3 regions of the Sphingomonas sp. AC449 genome follow, and region 1 is predicted to be linked to each of the others. Evidence: riboswitches for the same ligand, from Rfam matches in the RefSeq annotation. Region 1 holds a riboswitch; each other region holds the start of a gene.
What was found. A riboswitch is a leader RNA that binds a small molecule or an ion and turns the genes downstream of it on or off. The one in region 1 is predicted to bind cobalamin.
Positions count from the first base shown of each region.

Region 1 (7,192 bases):
CACCCCGATGCACGCCCCGACAACCGGGTACCACCTGATCGCGGCGGCAAAATCCTCAGCGTCCGCAGTAACTTGCGGCATCGGCACGCGCGTCAGGAAGCCGAAGGCGACGATCAGCCGTTTCACGAAAGTGGATCTGTCTGCAGCGCCACGATCTGCGCCGTCAGGTCCGGCCAGATCCGTAGCGTAATCAACGCCGCATAGGGCAAATCGAACGCCCAGAGCTCGCGCAACCCGAACCCGCACAGCGATTTCAGCGCTGCGCGGATCGCCCCGCCATGTGTCACGATCAATGAGGTTTCTGGGGTAAGATCTTTTATCGCCTCGGTAATTCTCGCACCCAGATCGCTCCACCGTTCCCCACCCGGTGGCGGTTCACCATCCGGATCGTCCCAGAACCGCTGCAACGCCGCAGCGTCGATCTCCGCCGCAGCCAGCCCGTCCCAGTCCCCGAAATCCAGCTCCCGCCACCGCGCATCGGTCGTCGGAGTCAGCCCCCGCTCCCGCCCGATCGCATCCGCAATGGCCTGCGATCGCATGAGATCAGAACAGAGCAACGCCTTGAACTCGAGCGGTTTTACCCGCGCCAAACAGGCCGCCAGCCCCTCCGCCGTGACCGGGCTATCAGTCCGCCCCAGCATCCGCCCGGTCAGTTCAGGCGCCCCATGCCGCAGCAGGTGGAGCAGGAAAGGCGCGCTCACGCCACCGACACCCCCGCCTCGGCAAACGTCGCCATCCCGTCATGCGCCGCCAGCGCCGACCGGATCACCCCGACCGCAACTGCCGCCCCGCTTCCCTCCCCCAACCGCATCCCAAGCCGCAGTAAAGGCTCGAGTTTCAGCGCGGCGAGCAGTCGCTCATGCCCCGGCTCCGCCGAACAATGGCCGGCAATGCAGTGCTCCACAATGCCAGGATACGCCGCCGCAATCGGCGCAATCGCCGCCGACGAAATGAATCCATCGAGCACCACCGGCACCCCCGCCACCCGCGCCGCCACCACCGCGCCAGCGATCGCGACGATTTCACGCCCCCCGACCCGCCGCAACGTCTCGAACGGGCTATGGGCCGACCCGGCATGGTACGTGACCGCTGCAGCAACCACGGCACATTTGCGAGCGATCCCGGCCGCATCGACACCGGTCCCCGGGCCGACCCAATCGCCCGCCGTTCCGCCATAACTCCGCAAACACAACGCCGTAGCCGACGTAGAATTCCCGATCCCCATCTCACCCACGACAAGCATGTCTAGTCCCGGCACGACGACATCGGCTCCGATATTGAGTGCGGCAAGACACGCGGTGTCGTCCATCGCCGGCCCCGTCGTGAAATCCGCGGTAGGGGTTTCCAGATCAATGTCGGCGATGACGAGCTCGAGCCCGACGGCATCCGCCAGCGCATTGATCGCCGCGCCCCCACGGCGGAAATTGTCAACCATCTGTGCGGTGACGGAGACCGGAAAGGCGCTGACCCCGTGCACCGCAACGCCGTGATTTCCCGCGAAAATCGCCGCCCGTGCGCGCTCGAACCGCGGCCGCTCGCGCCCTTGCCAGCCCGCCATGAAGACCGCGAGGTCTTCAAGTCGGCCAAGAGATCCGGGCGGCTTGGTCAAGTGTGTTTGCCGCAGCGATGCGGCCCCTCGCGCAGCTTCGTCTGCCGTGGGAAGGGCCGCCAGCGCCGCCTCGAACGCCGCGACCGTGGGGAACAGCGTCACTGCGCAACATAGCCGGCAGGCGGCGTCCGAGTGATGAAATGCCCCTTGATCCCCGCAGGCCACTGCCGGAACGGCACCTGCCCCTCCGCACTCTCCGCATGCAGCACGGCATAATCGAGGATCGCCCGCGCCGCGTCCTCATCAGGCGTGAAGCGCCCCAGCACATAGCCGATCTTCGCGGGGCCGCGGACATGGATGGTGCAGAAGTCCTGACAGGCGAACAGGCACGGCATCGCCTGAACCGCAATTCCGGCATAGCGCGGATCGCTTGCCTGAACCGCCTGCAATGCCGCGACGAGCCTTGCACCGCCCCGCATACCCTCGGCATCGTCCTTCGCATCGGTGGACGCACGGCAGGTGCTGCAGGCGACGACGGCCGCACCGTCTTCGGCGGGAACCAGAATATTCGGCATTAAAACCCCATGACATACGCGCCCGCGGCCTCGGACCGCAGACTGGTTATGTCGTCGCTCGGGTTCACCCCCGTCCGCTCGGCGCACCCTGGCCGGACGAAAGACGACTGCGACGGGCAGGTCTCCTGGCTCACGGGTCACAGCCCTCCGCACCGCCTTCTCGGGACCGGAATCCCAATGGCATGATGGCACGATGGCTCGCCGCTTACAGTTGCAGGGGCAGCCGGGGTTCTCCCGTTCCCTTTTCATCCCCGTCGCCGGGGAACCTGTCGCAGCACCCCGAATAGGCGTGTCGCCGGGCGCTGGTCAATCGTGCCGTGACGTCGCGCGCGCGATGGGAACGATGAGCGGCACGTTCGCCACCGATCCGAACCAGGCGCGGATACCATAGGTTTCGCGCAGGCGTTCGGGCGTCAGCACGGCGTCCGGCGGACCATCCGCGACCAGCCGCCCGCGGTCGATCATCATTAACCGGTCGCAATAGCGCGCGGCAAGGCTCAGATCATGAAGCACCGCGATCACCAAGACCCCGCGCATGGCTTGGTCGCGCAGGATTTCCATCACCCGCATCTGGTGCGCGGGATCGAGCGACGCGAGCGGCTCGTCGACGATCAGCGCGGGCGCCGCGACCGCAAGCGCGCGGGCAAGGAGGACCCGGGCGCGCTCGCCGCCCGACAATTCGGTCGCCGTCCGCGTCGCGAACGCCGTTACGTCCGCCGTCGCCATGGCCCGGTCGACCGCGGCCCGGTCTTCCGTCGTCATGCGCGACAGCGGCGCCAGGTGCGGCAACCGTCCCAGCGCGACGAGCCGGTCGACACTCAATGGCCAATGCAGGCTCTGGCCCTGAGGCAGATACGCAATCGTTCGCGCGATCTGCGCCCGCGAGCGTCGGCCAAGCGGCTGTCCATCGAGCAGGATATCCCCCGTCGAGGCGACGAGCCCCAACAGCGCCTGCACCAGCGTCGATTTTCCTGCGCCGTTGGGACCGACGATACCGATCAACGCCCCGCCATCGGCGGAAAAGCTGACCTGCTCCACGACGTCCACCCCAGCGCGACGAACGACCAGATCTCTTGTGGCGAGGCTCACCATGACCGCCGCTCGCGCATTAGTTGGACGACGAACACCGGCACGCCTAGAAACGCGGTGACCACGCCGAGCTTGAGTTCGCTCGAGGTGGGGATCACGCGCACCAGGACATCGGCGAAGGTCAGCAGCGCGGCGCCGCCGATCGCGGATGGCAGCAGGATCGCCGATGGTGACCGGTCGGTCAGCGGACGGATCAGGTGCGGGACGATCAGCCCGATGAACCCGATCGCGCCCGAAACCGCGACGGCACCGCCGACACCGACCGCGATCCCGACGAGTATCCGGGCACGCGTGTAGCGGAGATCGACACCGAGTGCGCGCGCGCCATCTTCTCCGAGCGACAGCGCATCGAGCGCGCGCCCGTCCCACGCCACCAGCACGATCCCGACCGCGATGCAGGGCAGCGCGAGCATCACGTGCGTGAACGAACGATCTTCAAGCGATCCGAGCAGCCAGGTCATGATCTCCATCGCGGCAAAGGGGTTGGGCGAGAGGTTCAGGGCAAGGCTGACCCCGGCAACGGCGAGCGTTCCCACCGCGATGCCCGCAAGGATCAGCGACAGCGCACTTTCCGATCCAGCCGACAGCACGAACAACAGTCCAAGCGCGGCGAACGCCCCGATGATCGCCAGCGCGGGCAACATCGCCGGGTGTATCTCCGCGACCCCGAAGTACAGCGCGATCACCGCCCCGAGCGACGCGCCGTTCGAGGCGCCGAGAACCGACGGCTCGGCAAGCGGATTGCGCAGAAACCCCTGCAGGGCGGCACCTGACAGCCCAAGCATGGCGCCGACTGCCAGCCCGAGAATGGCGCGCGGAAGCCGCAGCTCGAGCAGGATCGCGCGCTCGATCGGGTCGCCATGTCCGATCAGCGCTTCGAAAACGTGACCCGGCGGGATCGCGGCGCTCCCGATCGCGACCGACGCCACCCCCGCCATCGCGGCAAGCAGCATCAGTCCGCCGAGCAACCGTCCGCGCGTCACGCGCCTGATCCTGACCGCGTCTGTCTCATCGTTTCCGCCTAGCGCATATGTCATCGCTGCGGCAGGACTTTGCGCATGCGCCACGTTTTCCCGCTGATCGCCCTGACGACGCTGGTTTTGCCGACGTCGACCGCCGCGGCGCCGAGCTTGCCGCGCAGGATCGTGTCGCTCAATCTGTGCGCGGACCAGTATCTGATCGCGCTTGCCGATCCGTCGCAGATCGCGGCGCTCACGAGGTTCGCGCGCGACCCCGACATGTCCGCCGTCGCGGCTCAGGCGAAGCACATGCCGTCGAGCCGCGGCAGTGCAGAGGATGTGCTGATGCTGCGCCCCGATCTTGTCATAGCCTCGCCGTTCCGCCGCAAGACCATCGCCGATGTGCTGGGTCACCAGCGTATCGCGACGCTCGATCTTCCCCCCGCGGACAGCTACGCCGCGATCGTCGCGCAAGTCCGCCAGGTTGCGGCGGCAGTGGGACATCCCGACCGGGGCGAGAGGCTGATACGCCGGATGGACACCGCCTTGGCACGTATACCACCCGCTGTCGGCCGGGGACGCGTCGCCGCCTATTACCAGCGTCGCGGATTTCTGACGGGCAAGGGAACGTTGATCGACGATCTCATGCAGCGTCTGGGCTTGACCAACCTGGCCACGAGGCTCGACAAGCCGGCGCTATCGCAGCTGTCGCTCGAGCAGATGGCGCTCGCGCGTCCGGACTATCTGGTCGTCGAGAGCGCGACGGACCGCGTCACCGATCAGGGTACCGAGATGCTCCACCACCCCGTACTCGCACGGATCAAGCGCCTGCGCATCCCTGAGGCCTGGACGGTGTGCGGTGGCCCCGCCTATGTCCGCGCCGCCCGGAGCCTCGCAGCGCAACTGCAGGAATAGCGGCGCGGCCGGCGCTGGGACGACCATCGGGTCGCCCGCGCGGGCAGGCTAGAACTCGACCCCCGCCTGCGCCTTGACGCCGCCTCGGAACGGATGTTTGACCTGCCCCATCTCGGTCACGAGATCCGCCGCGGCGATCAGCGCGTCGGGGGCATTCCGCCCGGTCGCAACGACATGCGTCATCTCCGGACGCGCCGCAAAACCGCTGAGCACCTCGTCGAGCGGCAGATAATCGTACCGCAGGACGATGTTGATCTCGTCGGCGATGACCATCGCATAGGACGGATCGGCGATCATTCGCCGAACCTCGTCCCAAGCCTCGCGCGCGACGGCAATGTCGCGCGTTCGGTCCTGCGTATCCCAGGTGAAGCCCTCGCCCATCGGTTTGAACGCGACCAGGTCGGGGAATGCGTCGAAGATCACCTTCTCCCCCGTCGTCATCGCACCCTTGACGAACTGGACGATCCCGACCTTTCGCCCATGCCCCATCATCCGGACCGCCATGCCGAGCGCCGCCGTGGTCTTCCCCTTGCCGGGCCCGGTATGCACCATGAGCAGGCCCTTCTCGATCGTCTTGGCTGCGACGATCCTGTCCTGGACGACCTTCTTCTTGGCCATCCGCGCCTTGTGATCCGCCTCGCTGCGCATCAGAACGCCGCCTTGATGCCGGCATAGGCACCGCGGCCCTGCCCGACATAGCTGAACACCTCCTCGTACCGCTCGTCGAACAGGTTCTCGACGCGCCCGAAGACCGATAGCGTCGGGCTCAGTTGATAGGCTGCGTTGAGGTTGACGAGGACATATTCCTGGAGCGCCAGCCGTACCGGCACATAGCTCGGATCGGTATACGCATCGTCCTGCTGACGGCCATTGTATCGCACCGTCAACGTTCCCGATAAACGCTCGTCACGACTGAACGCGGTCATGTTGACGCTGCCGATATGGCTCGGCCGGCGAATCTCGACGCTGCCGTCCTCGCGCGCGCGCAGATAGGTGTAGGCAAGATCAAACCGCAGTTGCGTGATCGGCCGCGCGCTGGCGAACACCTCGACGCCGTGCTGCTTCGACCGCGTATCGCGGTTGCCGGGGGTCGCAACGAAATCGGGCTCTGGATAGGTTGTGAAGATCTCGTTCGTCAGGCGACTGTCGAAATAGGTCGCGCCGATCGTCGCGCGGTCACCCCCGAAACTCTGTTCGAGACCAGCTTCCCATCCCTTCGACTTCTCGGGCTTGAGGTTCGGATTGCCGATATAGCGACCATCCGCATAGCCGAAGAGATCGAAATAGCCCGGGTTCTTCACCCCCGTCCCGTAGGCGCCGCGAACGCGTGTACCCGTGGCGAAGCGATAGCTTGCCTGCGCACGGTAGGTCGTGGTGTCGTCGAAGCGCGTATTCTCGTCGCGGCGGACGGAAGCGCCAATCGCCAGCGCGTCATCGACCACGACGTCATACTGGCCGACGATCCCGACATTGTCGGTATGGCGTCGTCCGGTGAATACGAACTCCGAGGGGACCGGGCTAAGCGTCTGGAATTCCTCTCGTTCTACATCGACGGCACCCGTCAGGCGGTGCTGGATCCGGTCGGTCCCGAACCGGAACGCACTTTCGAACGAGCCCTTGTACCGCCGTCCCTTGTTGCCGAAATTGAGCGCGTCGTCGACGAGTGCCCGGCGCGTCGTGTCGGCGAATTGCCCGCTCAGCGCGTTCGTCCAGCGGCCGTCCGCGAGCACCACCTCGGCGCGTACGAGCCCGTAATAGGCCTCCACCGTACTGCGGGCGCCTGGCGTGTCGACGACTGTGCCGAACTGCGGACCACTCAACGCCGTGTCGTTGCTGTCGGCGTCTGTATGGCTGTAGCGGCCGACCGCGGTTACTTTGAACGTATCGCCGGGCGACCAGATGAGCTTGCCGCTCGCGCCGACGCTTTTTGCGCCGATGTCGCGCGACCCGCCGCGCGCGGTCAGCGTGCCGTCGGTTAGATAGGTCGAACCCGACAGAGCGTAGTCGAGGTTCCCGGAAACGCCTGCGACGCGGGCGCCGCCCGAGAATGTGCCGAACGATCCGCCCTCGGCGCGCAGCGTTGTGCCGGGCGCTTCCGCCCCGCT
Region 1 is NZ_CEEDCZ010000007.1:188,730-195,921, reverse strand. It holds partial or broken gene AC0CH3_RS13170 (adenosylcobinamide-GDP ribazoletransferase) at 1-126, opposite strand, end outside; gene AC0CH3_RS13165 (histidine phosphatase family protein) at 123-701, opposite strand; gene cobT (nicotinate-nucleotide--dimethylbenzimidazole phosphoribosyltransferase) at 698-1,711, opposite strand; gene AC0CH3_RS13155 (DUF1636 domain-containing protein) at 1,708-2,115, opposite strand; cobalamin riboswitch at 2,223-2,409, opposite strand; gene AC0CH3_RS13150 (ABC transporter ATP-binding protein) at 2,431-3,216, opposite strand; gene AC0CH3_RS13145 (FecCD family ABC transporter permease) at 3,210-4,166, opposite strand; gene AC0CH3_RS13140 (ABC transporter substrate-binding protein) at 4,272-5,087, shown strand; gene cobO (cob(I)yrinic acid a,c-diamide adenosyltransferase) at 5,136-5,735, opposite strand; gene AC0CH3_RS13130 (TonB-dependent receptor plug domain-containing protein) at 5,735-7,192, opposite strand, start outside.

Region 2 (10,771 bases), on a different contig from region 1:
CGCGGAAGCTGTTGGCGTTATCCGAATAGCGGCGCCCGACATAGCGCAGTCCGGCGCGCGCCTGAAGCGCGCGCGTTGCGTTCCAGCGTAGCCACACGTTGGCGAGGGTCTCGGGCACGTCCGGCGGGGTGTTGCCGTCGAAGCGCGTGCCGCCGGAGACGAAGTCGTCGAACGTCGCGTCGAGTACGCTGCCGTTCGCATCGATGCCCACACCGTAAGGCAGATCGAGCGACACTGCTGCCTCGATACCCTTGGCCGATCGCTGGCCGACCTGCTCGACCGGGCTCGTCGGGGTCAGCTGCGCCAGCAGGCGCTTCTTGACGATGCGGTAGGCGGCGAGCGTCGCGGTGCCATGCCCGTCGAGGAACACTGCCTTGGCGCCGACCTCGACCTGGTCGCCAACCGCGTTGCTGAACTGCACCTGCCCGGTCGAATAGGTCGTCAGCGTCCCCAGCGGGTCCACGCCGGTGGCATATTGCGCATAGAGCGACACTGTCGGGATCGGCTGATAGACGCTCCCGACCCGCCAGGTCATGTTATGCAGCCGCTTGTCGAGCACGAACGTCTCGGTGCTTGCGCCGCCTGGATCATCGATCGACCAGCGGCGGATCGTGTCACGCTCGTAGCGGACGCCGCCAACGATCGAGACGTGCGTGCCGAGCTTCAGCCGGTCCTCGGCAAAGACCGCATATTCGGTGGTGCGCGTGCGATAGCGCGGCGCGATGCCCTGTGTGTCGACGATCAGACCGGGATCGAACGCGAAGGGATCGACCTCCGAGACCTGCGGATCAGCCCCGAAATTGTGTGAGTAGGTCAGTTTGATGAGGTTGACGTCGAAGCCCACGACAAGGTCGTTGCGGACGCCATCGGCGACGTCCGTCCTGAGCGTCACGCTGCCCTGATCGCCCCATTGCGTCTGGTCGTGGACGATCCCGGTCATGTCGGTCCGCAGGATGCGGCCGGGTGTGCCGGCGTTGCCGCTGCCGTTGGAACAGACGCTGTCGTCGGCGATCCAGCAATAGCTTTCGATGTTGAGCCAGGAGCGTTTGGAGGTGAGGCGATAGGCCTGGTTGCTGACGGTGACCGCATCGCTTGGCGTCCAGTCGACCTGCAGGCTGGTGCGGTTGTCGCGGTAGCGAATAAAGCCGTCGCGTGTGTTGTAGTTTCGCTCCCGGATGCGGTCATCGAGCCGTCCGTCGATCAGCGGCGTACCGAAATAGCGCATCGGCTTCTGGTCGCCATAATCGTCTCGCGCGGTAACGATGAACGTGTCGGTCGGTGCCCAGCGCAGCGTCCCCGAGACGGCATGGCTGCGCGACTGGCCGCGATCGACATAGCCGTTGGAGCGGCGATAGCTGCCGTCGATACGATAGGAGAGGCGGTCGGTGATCGGCCCGCCTGCGCCCGCCGCGACATGGAAGCTGTCCTGCGAGCCGTAGCCGATCTCGCCCTCCACGTGCGTCCGCTGCGTATCGGGTTTGCGCATCAGGACATTCACCGCGCCGCCCAGCGCGCCTTGGCCGTAGAGCACCGAGGCCGGACCACTCAGGATGTCGATCCGTTCGACCATCCACGGATCGGTCGGAAAGGTGATCGTGCCGGCAGCCGGGAACAGCCTGATGCCGTCGATGAGCTGGAGCACGGATCCTTGGCCGCTGAAGCCCCGTGCGGCGAGCGCGGTGCCACCGTTGCCGGGGTTGCCGGCGTTGCTGATGCCCGGCGCACGGCTTGTCGCGTCGATCACCGACAGGTCGCCGCGTGCGCGGATCGTGGTGCCATCGATGACCGAGATCGTCGCGGGGGTCTCGAGCGGCGTGAGGCCTAGGCGGCTGCCGGTCGCGTTTGGCGTGGTGAGCGTGTCGCGGGCATGCTGGCCGACAACTAGGATGTCTTCATTGTCGGAGGCAGGCATAGACTGCGCATTGAGCGGTGCTGCGAAAACAGGTGACAGCAAAGCGCCCGCGAACGCGAGGCGCGAAGACAAAAACGGCATTACGGTAATCCCCGGGCGTCGAGCGAACCCGGCAGGGACCTCCCGCGAACGGCCGACATCCGCGCCAGCCGGACGCCATCGCGACCGGCACGCATGCCCGTGCGGTCCCCACCGCACACGTCGTCGCTCGACGGAGTACCGTGCCGCGGCCACCCCCTGGGCCAGGCAAGAGCGACCAGACGCCGGCAGGTCTCCTGGCTCACGGGTCATCACACGATGCACGGCCTTCCCAGGCCTTTAGGACGTAACGTCCGGCCCAGTGGCTGCCCCTTCCCGTGAGGGAAGAAGCGATATGCATCGCGCTCGCCGCTTACAGTTGCAGGGACAGCCTCGGCTTCGGGCGGCGAACCACCCTTACCGCGTTCCCTATTAAGCCCCTCTCGGGGCACCGACGCGATCATGCCGACCGTCTCCAGCGGAGCAGGTCAGCGGGGACGATGTATCCTGACAAAGACGATCCGGCAATCGGTCGCAGCCATCGCCGCAAAGGTCGGGAAGCGGGGACACGCGCGCGAATGACCAATGGAGATCACGAGTGGTACGAATCCGAGTGCTCGCGGATCGTCGCGTCCGGCAGAGCCTGTGCGAGCGCCAGTCCCGCAAGACGCGCCGTCGCGAGAAGTCGATCCAGCCCGTGCCCGTTGCGCGCTTTGGCGGAGAGACCGGACATGGTCGTGCTGACGAAATCCGTCAGACGCCCGGCATTTTCCGGATGGCGGGTGGCGATGTACGCGTGAATAGTCGCTTCGGCCGCGTTGCTGACATCGCAGGCGGCCTTGCGCGCGTCGCGATCGTTCGAGCGGGTACCCTCGACCACCATGCAGCCGCTCGCATTCGGGTCGGCCGCGTAATGGCGGGCGGCCTCCTCCAGAACCGCTGCGAGACAAGCGGCGACAGGCCGGTCGTCCCGCAGAAGCTGTGCAAGTGGGATCGCGCCGGTCGCGGCATACTGGTCCAGCACGCGCGCATAGAGACCGGCCTTGCTGCCGAAGGCGGCGTAAAAGCTGGGCGGATTGATCCCCAGCGCCGTCGTGACGTCCGAGACGCTGACCGCGTCATAGCCATGCGCATGGAAAAGCTGCCGCGCGGTGGCGATCGCGTCTTCGGGATCGAAGCGCCTTGGGCGACCGCGCGTACGGACTTTGTTATCTGTAGTCATTATTACAGAATACCTTGACGTGACCATTCGGATTTATATGTAATGATTCCTACATAAAAGCTCAAGGATACGCGCCATGACGTCGTTTCAACGAAAATCGGTCCTCGTGCTCGGCGGGAGTCGCGGGATCGGCGCGGCGATCGTCCGGCGTTTCACCTCGGACGGTGCGTCCGTGGTTTTCACCTATGCGGGATCGCAGGCGGCGGCCGAGCAGCTTGCGACCGAGACCGGAAGTACCGCGGTTCAGACCGATAGCGCCGATCGCGACGCGGTCATCGCACGCGTACGCGACAGTGGGCCACTCGACATTCTGGTCGTGAACTCCGGGTTCGCGATCCTTGGCGATGCGCTCGAACAGGACCCGGACGCGATCGACCGGCTGTTCCGGGTGAACGTTCATGCACCATATCATGCGTCGGTCGAGGCGGCCCGCCAGATGCCCGAGGGTGGGCGGATCATCGTGATCGGCTCGGTCAATGGTGACCGGATGCCCGTGCCCGGCATGGCGTCGTACGCGGTGAGCAAGTCGGCGCTGCAAGGATTGGCGCGGGGGCTCGCACGCGACTTCGGACCGCGCGGCATCACGATCAATATCGTTCAGCCCGGGCCGATCGACACCGATGCCAACCCAGAGGACGGTCCGACGAAGGACCTCATGCACAGCTTCATGGCGATCAAGCGTCACGGACGGCCCGAGGAAGTCGCAGGAATGGTCGCGTGGCTCGCAGGCCCCGAGGCGGGCTTCGTCACCGGCGCAATGCATACGATCGACGGCGCGTTCGGCGCCTGAACCGGATGACGGCGGTGGCGCGGGCAAGCTCGGGGGTATCAACGCTCGCGCTGCAACCGTCCGGGGGAATGGTCGGGCGCAGGACAGAACGCTGTCAATCGATGCAATTTGCCAGTCCGGTGCGACGCATATCCCACGCCGCCATCGCGTGAGCGATACCGGCTCGCAGCGTCTCGGCCGGAACGCCGTCCCGCGCCTGGATCGAGACGCCCAGCACGAGCCCGTCGTACAGCGCCGTAAGCCCCGCGACGTCCGTGGCGGGTGCGAGATTCCCGGTGCTGACCCCGGCGGCGATGCACCGCTCTGCAACGCCTGCCGGGTAACCTCGCGTTCTGATGCCAATGGCAGCCGCCATGTTCGTCGACCTGCTCGACGCGATGGTGGCGAACCGGATGACGACCGTCGTCGACCGGATTGTCGCCTTTGACGATGCACCCGACGCGGTCCGCTATTTCGCGGCGGGGAATCATCTCGGCAAGGTGATGATCGCGTTCTGATCCGGTACGTGTGCCGTATTCGATACCTCGCCACCAGGTCATTGTCGGCGCTTCCGACGTGCGCGGTCTCAAGGCTGCGGGTGGATGACGGCGTCGGACCCGCCTGTACCGGTAAAGCTTGAGCCGCTGGCCATCAGCGGCGAGCCACCGCCACCAACGCGGTCGAGGGGATCGGCAGGGTCGCGCGGCCCGCGGCCATTTGCCGCACCTCGCCGATGACCGCGGCTTTCTGCGCATCGCTCAGACTGGTCCAGTCGGGTGACATGCCGAAGAGCGTGTCCGGCTCCGCAAGAGCCGCGATGTCGAGCAGGTAGTCATGCGTGACATGCTCCATCCGGGGATCGTGATATCCGGCGGCGATCAGTTCACGCGCAAGATCGGCCGGATCGCTGAGCGCCTGTACCGCCTTGGGCATCGTCATGCCTGTGAGGTCGGGGAACAGCGTGCGGCGGATCTGGCCCAGCAAAAGGAACGTCGCCGCGCCTCGATCCTGCCAGGTGGCGATCACGCCGTTTCCGCCTTTGCGCGTCACCCGCGCCATCTCGGCGAGGCCCTTGCGCCAGTCCGGAAACATGATGACGCCGAAGATGGAGAAGACGGCGTCGAAGCTGCCATCCTCGAGCGCCAGTGCTTGTCCGTCCATGACGCGCGCCTCGACGTTAGGCAGGTTTGCCGCGGTGATGCGCGCGACCATCCCGGGCGAGAAGTCCGTTGCCAGCACCTGTGCCCCCGTCCGCGCCGCGGCCAGCGCGAGCGCACCCGTGCCCGCCGCGACATCGAGGACGCGGCTGTCGGGGGTCAGGCGGACGCGCGCCAGCGCCGCCTCGGCATAGAGCGACGTGAAGGGATGGGCGGTCCTTTCATACTGTTGCGCCGTGGTATCCCAATGGTCGGGGTTCTCGAACTCAGGCATCGTTGCGCTCCGCGAATCATGCAACATCGTAAGTATCGTGAGTCGGAATGCTTGCCAATCCCGCGCGGCGTGCGAAGGATCGTGGGGTGCGTACCGACAGCCGCCTCTCGCGAATGCTCCATGTGCTGCTCCACCTGGCACGGCATGATGGTCCGATGACGTCCGAGGCGATCGCGCGCATGCTGCGTACCAACCCGGTCGTGGTCCGCCGCACGATGGCGGGCCTCCGCGACGCGGGCTATGTGCGGTCGGAAAAGGGGCATGGCGGCGGGTGGGCGATCGCGGCCGATCTGGAAGCGGTGTCGCTGCTCGATGTTCACCGCGCGGTCGGGGGGCCGCGTCTCTTCGCGATCGGCAACGAACATCCGGACGCCGCCTGCGCGGTCGAGAAGGTCGTCAATGCGGCAGTGGAAGATGCATTGCGCGAGGCAGAAGCCCTGCTCGTCGCGCGCCTTGGCGCGGTCAGCCTTGCCGAACTGGCGCGCAGTTTCGCGCCGCATTGCGCGCCGGTATCATAACGCGGCCTTTGCGATCACAGGCGTTTCTACGCCTTTCGGCCCTTCACGCTCGCCTGCGAGGCCTTCGTACGCCGAACCAGTCCCGGTCTTGGAGCCGCCCACATCGCAGGCGAGGGGGCTCCAAGCGCATGGGTCTCAGATCGTCAGCCCGATGTCTTGGCTTCCCTCAGTCTGTCGCAGGCGATCTTGGCAGCTTCACGCACATGCTTCTGGCACGCCGCAGCAGCCCCCGAGGCATCCTGTCGTTCGATGAGATCGACCATTCCGGCCAGTCGCTTGAGGCCAGCGGATTGCCGCCCGACGACGGACAGCGTCATCGCGCGGAGCTGACTGATCCGGCTGTTCAGGCGCTGGACGATTTCCCACGCGATGACGTGCCCGCCGGTCTGGAAGATGATCTCGTAGAAGCAGGTCGTGGCGCGTAACGCGCCGATCGCGCTTTGCTGTGCATGCGCGTCCGCGATCGCCGCCAGCGCCGACCTGAGCGCCGCCACGGTGGCCTCGGTAGCCACGCGAGCGCATGCCGCAACCGCGGAGGACTCAAGCTGGATGCGGATGTCGTAGATCTGTTCGGCCTGGTCGATCGTGATGATGCCGAGGCGGGGGCCCGACGGTGTTCCTTCGACGAGACCCTCGGATTCCAGATTGCGAATGACTTCGCGGATCACCGACCGGCTCACGCCCAACCGCTCGGCGAGGTTGCGCTCCACAAGGCGTTCGCCCGGGCTTATCCGCCCTTCCAGAATGGCATCGCGAACGCGGTCCAGCGCGATCAGGCGCAGCGTCTGTGGCCGGGCTTCGATCCGGTCCAGGATATTGACGTCGTCATTCGGCATCGGCGGTGTCCCCTCGACCACCTTCTTAAATGAACAATTGCCATTGTCCATTCCCATGGTATACCAACAGACACCATACAGGCAGGAGGATTGCTAGACATGGCATTCAGCATTCGCAAGATCGTCTCGTACGTCGAAGAGGTGCGCATCGAAGGCGGCAAGCAGGCCGGGACTCCGGTCACGACCGTCATGGTAGCCGCTGTCGTGCAGAATCCCTGGGCCGGGCGCGGCTTTGTCGAGGATCTCCAGCCCGAAATCCGCGCTCATGCGTCCGATCTCGGTGCGTTGATCGTCGAGCGTCTGGTCGCTGCGATCGGTGGGGCGGACCGGATTGAAGCCTATGGCAAGGCGGCGGTCGTCGGCGCGGGCGGTGAGATCGAGCATGCCTCGGCGCTGATCCACACGCTGCGCTTCGGCAACCACTATCGCGACGCGGTGCAGGCAAAGTCCTATCTGAGCTTCACCAACAAGCGTGGTGGGCTGGGAACGTCGATCCAGGTGCCGATGATGCACAAGGACGACGAGGGCCAGCGGTCGCACTACATCACCGGCGAGTTCTCGATCTCGGATGCGCCGCTCCCCGATGAGATCGTCATCGTTCTCGGCGCGGCGGATGGCGGCCGCGTCCATCCGCGCATCGGGAACCGGTACCGGGACCTCGAAGACATCGCAGCCGAAAAGGCCGCGCGGCAGCCGTCGTGATGACGGCCGTCCTCGACACGGTGAACCCGCCATTGGCCTATGACGATAGCGGCGGTCCGGGACCTGCGGTGGTTCTCATCCACGGGGTCGGGCTGTCGCGCGACATGTGGGCGGCGCAGGTGCCCGTGCTCGAGACGCGCTACCGGGTCATCGCCATCGACATGCTCGGTCATGGTGGCAGCGTGATGCCGCCCGCAGATGCGGGTCTGGACAGCTATGCGGATCATGTCGCCGCGGTGCTCGATCATGCGGGCATCGACAAAGCGGCGCTGATCGGGTTCTCGATGGGGGCACTCGTCGCGCGTGCCGTGGCACTGCGCCACCGCGAACGGGTCGAGGCACTGGTGCTCCTGAACGGCGTGTTCGACCGCGCGCCGGACGTGCGAGACACGATTCTTGCCCGGGTGGCCGATGTCACCGCGGATGGTCCGCGCGCGAACATCGACGGTGCGATCGAGCGGTGGTTCAGTGCGAAGTTCCGACACGAGAACGCGGGTTATCTTGCGGCCCTGCGCGCGAGCTTCATCGCCAATGACCCGGCCGGGTACGCGGTGACCTACCGTCTGTTCGCGACCGAAGATCGCTACGGCGAGGCGGAGTTGTCCGGACTCGACGTGCCGACGCTCGTCGCGACCGGCGAACATGACGTCGGATCGACGCCCGCGATGGCCAGGGCCTTGGCCGCACGCATTCCCGGCGCGGCCTTCCGTATCGTGGATGGCGCCCGGCACATGATGCCCGTCGAAATGGCCGATGCGACCAACGCGCTGCTGATGGACTTCCTCGCCTCGATCGGGCGCCACCACCCCTCCCTCGGAGATTGAAGATGACGACCACCACGTTCCAGATGCTCGTGGGTGGGCAATCGGTCCCGGCCGCGTCGGGGGCAACCTATGCCTCGATCAACCCGGCAACGGCCGAGGCCTGGTCGACGCTTCCGGACGGCGATGCCGCGGATGTCGATCACGCGGTGCGCGTCGCCGATGCCGCCTTCCGTTCGACCGCGTGGCGCGGGCTTACCGCCAGCGCGCGCGGCAAGCTCCTCCGGCGCCTCGGCGACCTGGTTGCCGAGAACGCGGGCGAACTCGCCGAACTCGAGACCCGGGACAATGGGAAGCTCATCCGCGAGACGCGCGGACAGCTCGCCTATCTCCCCGAATTCTTCCATTACGCAGCAGGATTGGCCGACAAGCTCGAGGGCAGCACGCTGCCGATCGACAAGGCGGACATGTTCGCGTTCACCATCCACGAGCCGCTCGGCGTCGTCGCCGCGATCGTGCCCTGGAACAGCCCGCTCTATCTGACCGCGATCAAGCTCGCGCCCGCGCTGGCGGCAGGCAACACGCTGGTCATCAAGCCCTCCGAGCACGCATCGGCCAGCATCCTGCGCTTTGCCGAACTGGTCGCACGGGCCGGCTTCCCCGACGGCGTCGTCAACGTCGTGACGGGGTTCGGCGCGGGCGCGGGCGCGGCACTGACGCGTCATCCGCTGGTTCGTCGCGTCGCCTTCACCGGCGGCGCCGCGACCGCACGCCATGTCGTGCGCGCAACGGCGGAGAATTTCGCGAAGCTGTCGCTCGAACTCGGTGGCAAGTCGGCGAACATCGTTTTCGACGACGCGGACCTGGAAGGCGCGGTCAACGGTGCGGTCGCGGGGATCTATGCCGCCTCGGGCCAGAGCTGCGTCGCAGGGTCGCGTTTGCTCGTGCAGGACGGCATTTATGACAGGTTCGTCGCCGCGCTGCGCGAACGGATCGCACGCATCTCGATCGGCGATCCGCTCGATCCGTCGTCGGACATGGGACCGATGGCGACGGAGCAGCAACTCGGTATCGTCGAGACGATGGTCGCGAGGGCGCGCGAGCAGGGCGTGACGGTGCTCGCCGGTGGCAAGCGGCCCGCGGCGCAGTCCGGATGGTATTACGAGCCGACGCTGCTCGAATGCGGGTCGGCGGATCTCGACATCGTGCAGAACGAGGTGTTCGGACCGGTGGCCGCGATCATGCGCTTCAGCGATGAAGACGACGCGATCCGCCTTGCCAACGGAACCGACTATGCGCTGGCCGCCGGCGTCTGGACGCGCGACCTCGCACGCGGCCACCGGATGGCGCGCGATGTCCATGCGGGCATCGTGTGGGTCAACACCTACCGTGCCGTGTCGGCGATGGCGCCGATCGGGGGCTATGGCGCCAGCGGCTATGGCCGCGAGGGCGGTATCCACGCCGTCCTCGATTACACCGAACTCAAGACCGTCTGGGTCAACCTGTCGGATCAACCGATGGGCGACCCGTTCGTGATGCGCTGAAGGAGAGAGACATGACAAACCATTCGATCGATCCCGCCCAGTTTCGCACGGCGATGGCTGGCTTCCCCAGCGGCGTGACCGTCGTCACGACGCTGGATCCCGATGGCGCGATCGCCGGGTTTACCGCCAGCGCATTCACCTCGCTGTCGCTCGACCCGGCACTGGTGCTGGTGTGCCCCGCGTTGACATCGGCGACCTACCCGCATCTCCTCAGCCGGCAGAGCTTCGCCATCCATATTCTCGCGGCCGGACAGCAGGATCTCGCCATGGCCTTCGCGTCGAAGGGGACCGAGAAGGTCGCCGCGCTCGACTGGACGCTGAGCGAGCTCGGCAATCCCGTGCTCCCGGACGTCGCCTGCGTCATCGAATGCACGCTGTGGCGCGACTATGACGGTGGCGATCATGCGATCGTCATCGGCGCGGTCCGGCGTATCGCGCTGACCGAACGCCCCGTACTGATCTATCACAGGGGCAGCATGGCCGATCATCCCGCACCGGTGCTGGAAGCCGCATGACGGTGCGCACGCTTCATCCGTTTCGCGACCATGCGCTGATCGACGGCGCGTGGATCGCGGCGACGGGGCAGGGAAGTCCCGTCCACGATCCCGCCACGGGCGACGTCATCGCGACCGTCCCGCATCTCGGGCGCGAGGATACCGAACGTGCGATCGCCGCGGCCGAGCGCGCGCTGGTCGACTGGCGCGCGCGCCCCGCCATGGAGCGCGCGGATATCCTCATGCGCTGGTACGCGCTGATGCACGACCACCGCGATGCGCTTTCGCAGATCCTCACCGCGGAACAGGGCAAGCCGCTCGCCGAAGCGGCGGGGGAAATCGTCTACGCCGCCAGCTTCCTGCGCTGGTACGCGGAAGAGGCGCGGCGCGTCGATGGCGAGATCATCCCGGCGCCAAAGGCCAGCCAGCGCATCCTCGTCTGGCACGAGCCCGTCGGCGTGACCGCGGCGATCACGCCGTGGAACTTCCCCGCGGCGATGATCACGCGCAAGGTCGCCCCGGCGCTCGCGGCCGGGTGTACGATGATCCTCAAGCCCGCGCCCG
Region 2 is NZ_CEEDCZ010000003.1:416,422-427,192, reverse strand. It holds gene AC0CH3_RS08510 (TonB-dependent receptor) at 1-1,912, opposite strand, end outside; cobalamin riboswitch at 2,161-2,399, opposite strand; gene AC0CH3_RS08505 (TetR/AcrR family transcriptional regulator) at 2,523-3,152, opposite strand; gene bdcA (SDR family oxidoreductase) at 3,229-3,942, shown strand; gene AC0CH3_RS08495 (hypothetical protein) at 4,037-4,297, opposite strand; gene AC0CH3_RS08490 (zinc-binding dehydrogenase) at 4,296-4,439, shown strand; gene AC0CH3_RS08485 (class I SAM-dependent methyltransferase) at 4,573-5,352, opposite strand; gene AC0CH3_RS08480 (Rrf2 family transcriptional regulator) at 5,439-5,870, shown strand; gene AC0CH3_RS08475 (GntR family transcriptional regulator) at 6,014-6,706, opposite strand; gene AC0CH3_RS08470 (amino acid synthesis family protein) at 6,806-7,408, shown strand; gene AC0CH3_RS08465 (alpha/beta fold hydrolase) at 7,408-8,232, shown strand; gene AC0CH3_RS08460 (aldehyde dehydrogenase) at 8,235-9,713, shown strand; gene AC0CH3_RS08455 (flavin reductase family protein) at 9,725-10,228, shown strand; gene AC0CH3_RS08450 (NAD-dependent succinate-semialdehyde dehydrogenase) at 10,225-10,771, shown strand, end outside.
Region 2: another riboswitch for cobalamin. It lies ahead of AC0CH3_RS08510 (TonB-dependent receptor); the one in region 1 lies ahead of AC0CH3_RS13155 (DUF1636 domain-containing protein).

Region 3 (10,771 bases), on a different contig from region 1:
TGAAATTCTCCCCCAGCGCGGCAGCAGCGTCCCACACGCCGCCGCTCAGCCCCAGCTTCGACCCGATCAGCGCCAGCGTCTCGATCCCCCCGATCGCGATCGCGACGATCGCCGAGATCAGCGTGATCGTGATGTTGTAGTACAGCTTGCGGATCGGCTTCACGAACGCCCACTCGTACGCGCCGAGCATCACCACCCCGTCGGCGGTATCGACCAGCGCCATCCCCACCGCGAACAGCACCGGCAGCACCAGCACTGTGCCGATCGACAGCCCGTCCGCCGCCTGGCTCGCGCTTAGACCAAGGATCGCCACCTCGGTCGCGGTGTCGAACCCCAGCCCGAACAGGAACCCGAGCGGCGCCATGTGCCAGCTTTGCGTCACCAGCCGGAACATCGGCCGGAACAGCCGCGCGAGCAGCCCGCGGTTGCCGAGCAACAGGTCGAGATCCTCCTCGACATAGGCTCCACCGCGCCGGACGTGCCCGAACGTCCGCCACACCGATCGCAGGATGATCAGGTTCATCGCCGCGATCGTGAACAGGAACAGCGCGGAGATCATCGTCGCGACGACGCCGCCGACCTGCTTGAACGCCTCGAACTGCGACAGCGCATTGGCGGTCAGCGCGATCGCGACCGCGGCGATCAGGACAATCCCCGAATGCCCGATCGCGAACCAGAATCCGACCGCGATCGGCCGCTGCCCCTCCTGCATCAGCTTGCGCGTCACATTGTCGATCGCCGCGATATGGTCGGCATCGACCGCGTGACGCAGACCAAGCCCCCAGGCGAGCAATGCGGTTCCGAGCATCAGCGGCTGTGCGTGGAACAGCGAGAACGCCCACCCCCACGCGGCGATGTTCGCGGCGACCAGCATCGCGAACATCACACCCACACGCTTACGCACGGAGCCTCGCACCGGTCGTTCGATCGTCAAGCTCGTCATGTCTACCCCCCGGCGTCCGACGCGGGCGGGGGCCTGCCGCGCGAACGGCCGGGACGTGCGCCGGCCGGACGCCATGAGCGGCCGGCACGCGTCGCCGATGCGGCCCCAGCCACATGGTCGTCGCTCAGACGGCGCAGGCCGTGCCTCGGTCACCCCCTGGACCGGGACAAGAGCGACCAGACGCCGGCAGGTCTCCTGGCTCGCGGGTCAAGGCTCGACGCACACCTTCCCAGGCCGGTGGCCCAGTGGCTGCCCTTTTTGAGGGGGCGCGTGCGTGTCGCTCGCCGCTTACAGTTGCAGGGACAGCCACGGCATTGGGGCGAACCCCGCACCGCATTCCCATTCAAGCCCCGAAGGGCACCGACGCGATCTGTGCCGATCCGGGTTGCGCCGGATCAGCCAATCCAGGTTAGCGCGCTTTGCCGCGGCTGACGACAGGATTTGCATGCGGCACCGTCGCGCACCGCGATCCGCAACGTCTCGGCGGGTCGGAACGTTATCGCACCATCGCCACCCGTAACGCGGCCCGCTATCCCCGTCCGCGGGGTCATACGAGTAGCCGCCTACCCCCATTTGCCTCCAGCCCCCGTATCCATCCCCCTGCATCCTTTCCCACGCCTGCCCACCGGAGCCTTCATGCCCCCTCTCGTCCCCGTTGCCGAAGCCCAGGCCCGCCTCTTCGCGATGGCTGCGCGCGTTCCTGCCGAGCATGTTCCCCTGCGCGCTGCGATCGGGCGCTGGGCGGCGGAGGATATCGTCGCGCGCCGGACCCAGCCCGCGACCGACCTTTCGGCGATGGACGGCTATGCGATCCGCTTTGCCGACATGCCGGGGCCGTGGCGCGTGATCGGCGAAAGCGCTGCGGGCCGCTCCTTTGCGGGCATTGTCGGCGCGGGCGAGGCGACGCGCATCTTCACTGGCGCGGCGATGCCCGCCGGCGCGGACACGGTGCTCGTCCAGGAAGAGGCCGCGCGCGACGGCGACCGCCTGTCGCTCGATGGCGAAGGCCCCGCGTACGAAGGCCGCAACACGCGCCGGAAGGGCCTCGACTTCGCCACCGGCACGCGGCTGATCGCCCAGGGCGACCGGCTGAGCCCGGCCCGCATCGCCGTTGCGGCAACCGGCGGGCATGGCGCGCTCCCCGTCGGGCGGCGCCTGCGCGTCGCGGTCGCCGCGACCGGCGACGAGCTCGTCCCCGCCGGTTCGACCGAGGATCCCGTCCCTTTGCCCGAATCGAACGGCATCATGCTGGCGGCGCTGCTCGCCGATCTGCCCGTCGACATCGTCGATCTCGGGATCCTGCCCGACCGTCTCGACACGCTGCGCGACGCATTTGCGGGCGTCGACGCCGACCTGCTCGTGACCACCGGTGGCGCGTCGGTCGGCGACCATGATCTTGTCCGCCCCGCGATCGAGGCGGCAGGCGGCAGCATCGACTTCTGGCGGATCGCGCTTCGCCCGGGCAAGCCGATGATGGCGGGGACGCTCGGTCGGACGATGCTGCTCGGCCTGCCCGGCAACCCCGTTTCCGCCTTCGTCACGGCGATCCTGTTCGTCCGCCCGGTCGTCGCGCACATGCTCGGCGCGCGCGATCCGCTCCCGCAGACGACGCACGCGCTGCTCGGCGAGGATCTGCCGCCGAACGAGTCGCGCACCGACTACATGCGCGCCGAACTCCGCGACGGTCGCGCCTATGCCTCGACCATCCAGGACAGCTCGATGCTGCTCACGCTCGCGCGGTCGACCTGCCTGATCGTCCGCGACGGCGACGCGCCCGCAGCGCGTGCGGGCGACTCGGCGGAAATCCTCATCATCGCCTGACGGATCGCTTGACGCCGGCCATTGTGTTCCATAGAAGTTCCTCGTCTGTTCCGGACGGAGAACCGCTATGCTCACGCGCAAGCAGCACGAGCTTGTCTGCTTCATCAACGATCGCCTCGCAGAGACGGGCGTTTCGCCCTCGTTCGAGGAGATGAAGGACGCGCTCGACCTGAAATCCAAATCGGGCGTCCACCGCCTGATCAGCGCGCTCGAGGAGCGCAATTTCATCCGCCGCCTGCCGAACCGCGCGCGCGCGCTCGAAATCCTGCGGATGCCCGAGCGCCCGGACATGCCCGCGACGAAATCGGCTGCTGCCAAGGCCACGCCCCCGGCCGCTCCGGCAAACGCCGAGCCGTCGCCCAGCGTGCGCCCGGCGCATATCCCGGTCGCCGCGAACGACGTCGTCGAGATTCCGCTGCACGGGCGGATCGCCGCAGGCGTGCCGATCGAGGCGTTCGAAGGCAGCTCGATGCTGGCCGTCCCCGCCGCCCTGCTTGGCTCGGGCGAGCATTATGCGCTCGAGGTGTCCGGCGATTCGATGGTCGATGCGGGAATTCTCGATGGCGACTATGCGCTGATCCGCCGCACCGAGACCGCCCGCGACGGCGAGATCGTCGTTGCACTGATCGAGGACAGCGAGGCGACGCTCAAATATTTCCGCCGCGAAGGCGCGATGGTCCGGCTCGACCCCGCCAACCGCTCCTATGATCCGCAACGCTACGCCCCCGCGCAGGTCCGTGTGCAGGGCAAGCTGTCGGGCATCCTGCGGCGTTACGACTGACTATGGGGTCCCCAGGAAGGTAGATGACGAAGCGGTCGACTCCCTCCTGCCCTTATCGACAGACGTCAGGACCGGGAAAGAAGAGCGCCTCACTCCAACTCCGGATCTGACTTACCCCCGTCATCCTGACGAAAGTCAGGATCCAGGGCCAAGAGCGTCGTCCCGTACGTCCCGGATCGGCAAACCTGTCGGCGAGGGCCCAGGCTCGATGCGGGAGCCGGAACTGATCCAGCCCGCACGATACAGCAAAGCCATTACGGCCAACGGTCCACCCGCCAGAAAATCTCGCCAGTAGTAACGCGAGCGCGTTGCCATCCCGCGCGTCAGTGCGCTCCGCTTACGACCAGGACCGGACCCGACGCCCGGCCTCGTGACCGAACCGCCCCGCGGATCGTTCGAGCGTCGGGGGCATACGCCAGGGATGCCGATCACCGGGTTCGAGGACCGTCGCCACCCGCCCAGTCCGCAACGTCAGCGCGACACCGCCGGTATGTTGCAGCGTCGACCGGTCAAGCCTCAGCCACCGCGGCTCGCACTTCCTTGGCAGCCCCCGTTCGCTGACGACGATATCCGCCGCGCGACACGCGGCGACGAGGTCGGCGATCGGCACGCGATACATGCTGCGCGTCGCCAGCACGCGCCAGCGTCGCCCGTCTGCCACGACATCCGTCATGCACAGGTCGCGGCTGCACCGCGCATCGGGCTGATCCGCCAGCAGCAACGGCTCGCCGTCGACCCCGCCATTTTCCGCCAGCGTATCGCGCACATACGCCCCCGCCCGGTCGCGCAGCAGCGCCAGCCCCGCCGCCGTCCGCACCGCGACGTGCCGCCCGTCGCCGGTTACCAGGATATCGGGCGGCGGCGTCGTCAGCGCCCAGATCGCGCCGATCGCGAGCGGGATCGCACCCAGCCGCCGCCAGCGCGTCCGCCAGACCGCGATCCACAGCCCGCCGGTCACCATCGCCGCGAACGCCGCGTCGGGCATCGCAGGCAGCGATCGGACCGCGCCGGGTGCCGCGGCAACCCGGCGTGCCAGCCAGAGCAGTGCGTCAAGCGGCAGCTGAACGAGGGGCCAGACGATCCCGCCAACCCCGACCCCGTCGAGCAGGAGCGCCAGCGCCTCCAGCGGCATGATCACGAACGTCGTCAGCGGGATCGCGACGATGTTGGCGAACGCGCCGTAAACGCCCGCCTTGTGGAAGTGATAGACGGCGATCGGCATCAGCGCGATCTCGACGACCAGCCCGGTCAGCAGCAGCGATCCGAGCCCGCGGGCGACCCGCGCCAGACGCCCCTCTTCGTGCGCACCGAAGAATTCCCGGATCGCAGGATGTTCGTGGAGCGCGATGATCGCCGTGATCGCGGCGAACGACAACTGGAAGCTTGGCCCCGCGGCAGAGTCCGGGCGCACCAGCATCACGCACATCGCCCCCGCCGCGACCAGCCGCAACGTCATCGCCTCGCGCCCCATCGCCAGCGCCGCGAGCACGAGCAGCGCGGCAACGCAGGAACGGATCGTCGGCACCTGGCTGCCCGTCAGCAACGTATAGCCGATCGCAGCGGCGGCCCCCGCCATCGCCGCGATCAGCGGCAGCCGGACGTGGCGCGCCAGCCAAGGGAACAACGCGAGCAACCGCATCACCACGAGCATCGTCGCCGCGACCGCCGCGGTGATGTGCAGTCCGCTGACCGACAGGAGATGCGCCAGCCCGGCACGGCGCATCGCCTGCGAATCCGCGTCGCTGATCGCCCCGACATCGCCCGTCGCCAGCGCCGCGGCGATCCCCCCCGCACTCCCCGTCAGCCGCGATTCGATATGCTGCGACAGCGTCACGCGTATCCCCGCCCCGCGACCGCTCGGCACGATCACCCGGACCGGCGCGAACCCCCTGCCGGTCGCGCCGATCTCCGCGAACCACGCGACGCGGGCAAAGTCGTAGGCGCCCGGAACGGCCGGCAACGCGGGCGGCATCAGCCGCGCGCGCAGACCGATGATCGCACCACGCCCGAGCGGCGTCGGCATGTCGTGCTCGGCGAGGTTGACGCGGATCCGGTAGGGCAATGCCACCGGCCGCCCTTGGCCATCCGCGCCCGCACCGTCGGGCAGCAGCGTCAGACGCACGAGTTCGCGGTCGACCAGCGGCTCGATCGATTCGACCCGCGCCCGGAACGTGGCGAAGGCCGGGCCGCCAAGCACGGGTCGCGCGACGCTGTCCGATCTCAGCCAGGTCAGCCCGAGGCCGAGCCCCGCGGCCAGCGCCCCGATCGCGAGCGCGCGCGCCGCGCGCCCGCCCTGCCCAATCGCCAGTCCCGCCAGCGATATCGCCGCCAGCATCAGCAACGCGACGCGCCACGCCGCCGGACCGGGCAGCGCGAACCACAACGCGATCCCGCCCCCCGTCATCACCGGCAGCCACAAGGCGAGCTGATCGCGCTCCGCCTCCAGCCAGCGCTCGACCGCGATGCCTGCCGCCACCGCCCATTGCGGCACGCCCATTTGTCGCCGCCACGGACGCATGCTAGGGGCGGCGACGGCTGTCATGGCCATCGTTTCTCCATCGTTTCTACAGTCTGGGAGCACCCGCGGTTGGGCGCAATATCTGATACGGATGCCGTCGGTTCGGCCGCACCCGTGGTTACCCGTTTCGCTCCGTCGCCGACGGGGTTCCTGCATCTTGGCGGCGCGCGCACCGCGCTGTTCAACTGGCTGTTCGCAAAGGCGAATGGCGGCAAGTTCCTGCTCCGGATCGAGGATACCGACCGGGTCCGCTCGACCCAGCCGGCAATCGACGCCATTCTGGACGGAATGCGCTGGCTCGGGCTCGACTGGGACGGCGATGCGATCATGCAGTTCGCCCGCGCCGACCGTCACGCGCAGGTCGCGCACCAGATGGTCGAGGCGGGGCACGCCTATCGTTGCTACATGACCAACGACGAGATCGCGGCGATGCGCGCCGAGGCGCAGGCGGCCAAGAAGCCGCTCCGCATCCGCAGCCCGTGGCGCGATCGCCCGGCGAACGAGGCGCCCGACCTGCCGCATGTCGTCCGCCTGCGCGCACCGCAGGAGGGCGCGGTCACGATCGAGGACCGGGTCCAGGGCGCGGTCACCGTCCGCAACGAGGAGATCGACGACCTCGTCCTGCTCCGCTCCGACGGTACGCCGACCTACATGCTCGCGGTCGTGGTCGACGATCACGACATGGGCGTGACGCACGTGATCCGCGGCGACGATCACCTCAACAACGCGTTCCGCCAATTGCCGATCTACCGCGCGATGGACGTAATCGAGGGCGGCTGGCCCGATCCGATCTACGCGCACATCCCGCTGATCCATGGGTCCGACGGCGCCAAGCTGTCGAAGCGCCACGGCGCGGTCGGGATCGAGGCGTATCGCGACGAGATGGGCATCCTTCCCGAGGCGTTCGACAATTACCTTCTCCGGCTCGGCTGGGGGCATGGCGACGCGGAGATCATCAGCCGCGATCAGGCCGTCGACTGGTTCGACCTCGGCGGCGTCGGCAAGTCACCGTCGCGCTTCGATCTCAAGAAGCTCGAAAACCTCAACGGGCATTATATCCGCGAGGCCGACAACGCACGGCTCGCGCAGCTCGCGGCGGATCGTCTCGGCCATGACCTGCCGACCGGCGGACTGGGCCTGCTCACGCGTGCGATGCCCGTCCTGAAGCCGCGTGCCGCCAACCTGAACGAACTGGCCGAGGGGTCGAATTTCCTCTTCAGCCAGCGTCCATTAGCGATGGACGACGCCGCGGCGAGCCTTTTGCAAGGTGAGGCGAGTGCGATTTTGGGGAACGCCCATGCTGAACTTGACGCGCTCGACCAGTGGGATACGGAGGCCCTCGAAGGCGCGGTACGGCGCGTGGCCGAAGCGCGGGGCCTCAAGCTTGGCCAGGTCGCGCAACCACTCCGCGCCGCGCTGACGGGACGCAAGACGTCACCGGGAATATTCGACGTGCTCGACCTGCTCGGGCGCGACGAGAGCCTCGGTCGGATCGCCGACCGGATGGCAAGCTGATAAGATTTCGAGGAAGGATACAAGCATGAGCGAGACCGCAAACCTCAAGGTCGATGGCAAGGAATTCGATTACCCGGTCATGTCGGGTACCGTCGGCCCCGACGTCATCGATATCCGCAAGCTGTACGCACAGACGGACAATTTCACCTATGATCCGGGTTTCACTTCGACGGCATCGTGCCAGTCAAAGCTGACCTATATCGACGGTGACGCGGGCACGCTGCTGCACCGCGGCTACACGATCGGCGAGCTCGCCGAGCAGTCGAACTTCATGGAAGTCGCCTATCTGCTTCTGAACGGCGAGCTGCCGAGCGAGGACGAGCTCGCGACCTTCTCGAACACGATCACGCGCCACACGATGGTGCACGAGCAGCTCGCGCAGTTCTTCCGTGGCTTCCGTCGCGATGCGCATCCGATGGCGATCCTGTGCGGCGTCGTCGGCGCGCTCTCGGCCTTCTATCACGACTCGACCGACATCCATGATCCGGCACAGCGCGTCATAGCGTCGCACCGCCTGATCGCCAAGATGCCGACGATCGCCGCGATGGCGTACAAGTACAGCGTCGGCCAGCCGTTCGTCTATCCGGACAACACGCTGAGCTACACGGGCAACTTCCTGAAGATGACGTTCGGCGTCCCCGCCGAGAAGTATGTCGTGAACCCGATCGTCGAGAAGGCGATGGACCGCATCTTCATCCTCCACGCCGATCACGAGCAGAACGCGTCGACCTCGACCGTCCGTCTGGCCGGGTCGTCGGGCGCCAATCCGTTCGCGTGCATCGCGGCGGGCATCGCCTGCCTGTGGGGCCCAGCGCATGGCGGCGCGAACGAAGCCGCACTCAACATGCTGCACGAGATCGGCACGGTCGATCGGATCCCCGAGTTCATCGCGCGCGCAAAGGATAAGAACGATCCGTTCCGCCTGATGGGCTTCGGTCACCGCGTCTACAAGAACTACGATCCGCGCGCGGCCGTCATGCAGACGACCGTCAAGGAAGTGCTCGGCGAGCTGGGTGTGACCGATCCGGTGTTCGACGTCGCGATCGAGCTCGAGCGTCTCGCGCTCAACGATCCGTATTTCATCGAGAAGAAGCTGTTCCCGAACGTCGATTTCTATTCGGGCGTCATCCTCTCGGCGATCGGCTTCCCGACGTCGATGTTCACCGTTCTCTTCGCGCTCGCCCGCACCGTTGGCTGGGTCGCGCAGTGGAACGAGATGATCACCGATCCCGACCAGAAGATCGGCCGTCCGCGTCAGCTGTACAGCGGCCCGACGCAGCGCGACTACACGCCGATGGCATCGCGTTGATGCGCGTCCCTGCCTCGAAGATCGGGTGCTGAGATGAAGTTCAGGCCGATCCTGATTGTCATCGGCGTGGTCTGCACGCTGATGGGGTTCCTCTGGATCGGCCAGGGCCTTGGCTACGTCCATTGGCCGCAGTCGAGCTTCATGCTCGATCAGCGGCCATGGGCGGACCGCGGCGCCGCGCTCGCCGTCTTAGGGCTGGTGCTGATCCTAGTCGCGCGCCGCCTGCGTCGGTAACGTCAACACGAAGCGCGCGCCCTCGCCAGCCGCGCTGTCGATTGTCAGGTCACCGCGCATTGCACGCGCCAGCCGCCGCGCAATATAGAGCCCCAGCCCGTTGCCGCCGGGCTCCGACGGATCGACCCGCTCGAATTTCTCGAAGATGCGCGTCTGATCCGCAAGCGCGACGCCCTTGCCCTCGTCCGCGACCGTTACCGTGGCGCGATCACCCTGCGTGCTCGCGGTCACGACGACCGTGCCCCCTTTTGGCGAATACCGGACCGCGTTGCCGATCAGGTTGACCAGGATCTGCAGCACGCGGCGGAAATCACCCTGCGCGGCGATGCTTGCGTCGAACGCCGGCCGCGCGACGCCGACATCCGCGTTCGCCGCCCTGACCGACAGCAAACCCGCTGCCCGACGTGCGATGTCGGCGACGTCGATCGGCTCCGGCAGCAGCGTGAAATCGGGTCGTTCCACGGCCTGCAGATCGACCAGGTCGTCGACGAGCGCGAGCAGATGACGCCCGGCATTGGCAATATCCGACGCATAATCCGCATAATCGTGTCGCACCGGGCCATCGGCCTGAGCATGGATGCTGTCCGCGTTCGCGACGATCCGCGCCAGCGGCTTGCGGAGCGCGCGGTCGAGCCCCGCGGTGAAGGTCGGCGACAGCTGATCCGACTCCGGTCTGGCCTCGACCACCCCGCGATCGCCGCCCGCGGTGAGATCGGTAACGACCTGAACGCCCCCCACATACCCGGCAAAGGCGCCGTGCGCGTCATGCCGCGTCTCGGCGGAAATACGGACCCGCAGCCCCGTCCCCTGAAACCGCGCGGGCAGCATCGCGAGCGCGCGCCGCTGCGACAGCGCATCGAGGATCGCCGCGCCCTCGTTCTGGTCGGCATCAAGCGCGACCATCGCCGAGATCGGCTGGCCGAGCAGCGCGAGCGGATCGAACCCGTATCTGGTCCCCGCGTCGAGCGAGACGAACGTCAGATGCAGGCTCGCGTCGGTCTCCCAACGCAGATCCGCCCCGGTAGCCTGAAAGTCGAGCACCGCACGGCGTGGCGAGGCGGGCGCCCTGGACGGCTGGACCTCGCGCCAGCCACTGACGGTCAGGCGGATATGGTCGCCATCGGGCTGCGCGCGGACCCACAGGTCGATATCGACATCGTCGTCGGCGATGACCGTCCCGCGCGAGACGATGATGCCGAGCCTTTGCGACAGTTTCGTGATCGCAGCGAGCTGCGGCACCGCGAGCGGCGCGCCGATCATGCCGCCCGCGCGCGTGTTCAACGCCACCAGTACCGGGTCCGCCGACAGCAGCACGCCGTCGCGCGCGACCGCGGCCTGCGCCACGGCCGGATCGTCGGCCGGGTGATGAAACGAAGCGTGCGTCGTCATTACCGGTCAGAACGCGTGAGCGCGCGCAACGCAACCCGGAAATCGCGGTGGAGCGAGAGCGGTGCGATCGCGGCCCGCGCATCCGCCTCGGTGACCGCCATGATGCCGTCCAGCGCCTCGGCGAAGCTCTCGACATCGCGCCGTGGATCCGCCTCGGACAGCGCAAGCCCGATCCGCGCGATCGTCTCGCGGTCGAGGTTGTTCGCGCGCAAGGCAAGCCAGAGCTGGTCGCCCTCGGGATCGACGACGATCGCCCGCGCC
Region 3 is NZ_CEEDCZ010000002.1:413,980-424,750, reverse strand. It holds gene AC0CH3_RS05550 (HoxN/HupN/NixA family nickel/cobalt transporter) at 1-883, opposite strand, end outside; cobalamin riboswitch at 1,112-1,323, opposite strand; gene AC0CH3_RS05545 (molybdopterin molybdotransferase MoeA) at 1,580-2,764, shown strand; gene lexA (transcriptional repressor LexA) at 2,832-3,545, shown strand; gene AC0CH3_RS05535 (ComEC/Rec2 family competence protein) at 3,883-6,093, opposite strand; gene gltX (glutamate--tRNA ligase) at 6,133-7,578, shown strand; gene AC0CH3_RS05525 (citrate synthase) at 7,604-8,887, shown strand; gene AC0CH3_RS05520 (hypothetical protein) at 8,921-9,121, shown strand; gene AC0CH3_RS05515 (sensor histidine kinase) at 9,095-10,510, opposite strand; gene AC0CH3_RS05510 (DUF2336 domain-containing protein) at 10,510-10,771, opposite strand, start outside.
Region 3: another riboswitch for cobalamin. It lies ahead of AC0CH3_RS05550 (HoxN/HupN/NixA family nickel/cobalt transporter); the one in region 1 lies ahead of AC0CH3_RS13155 (DUF1636 domain-containing protein).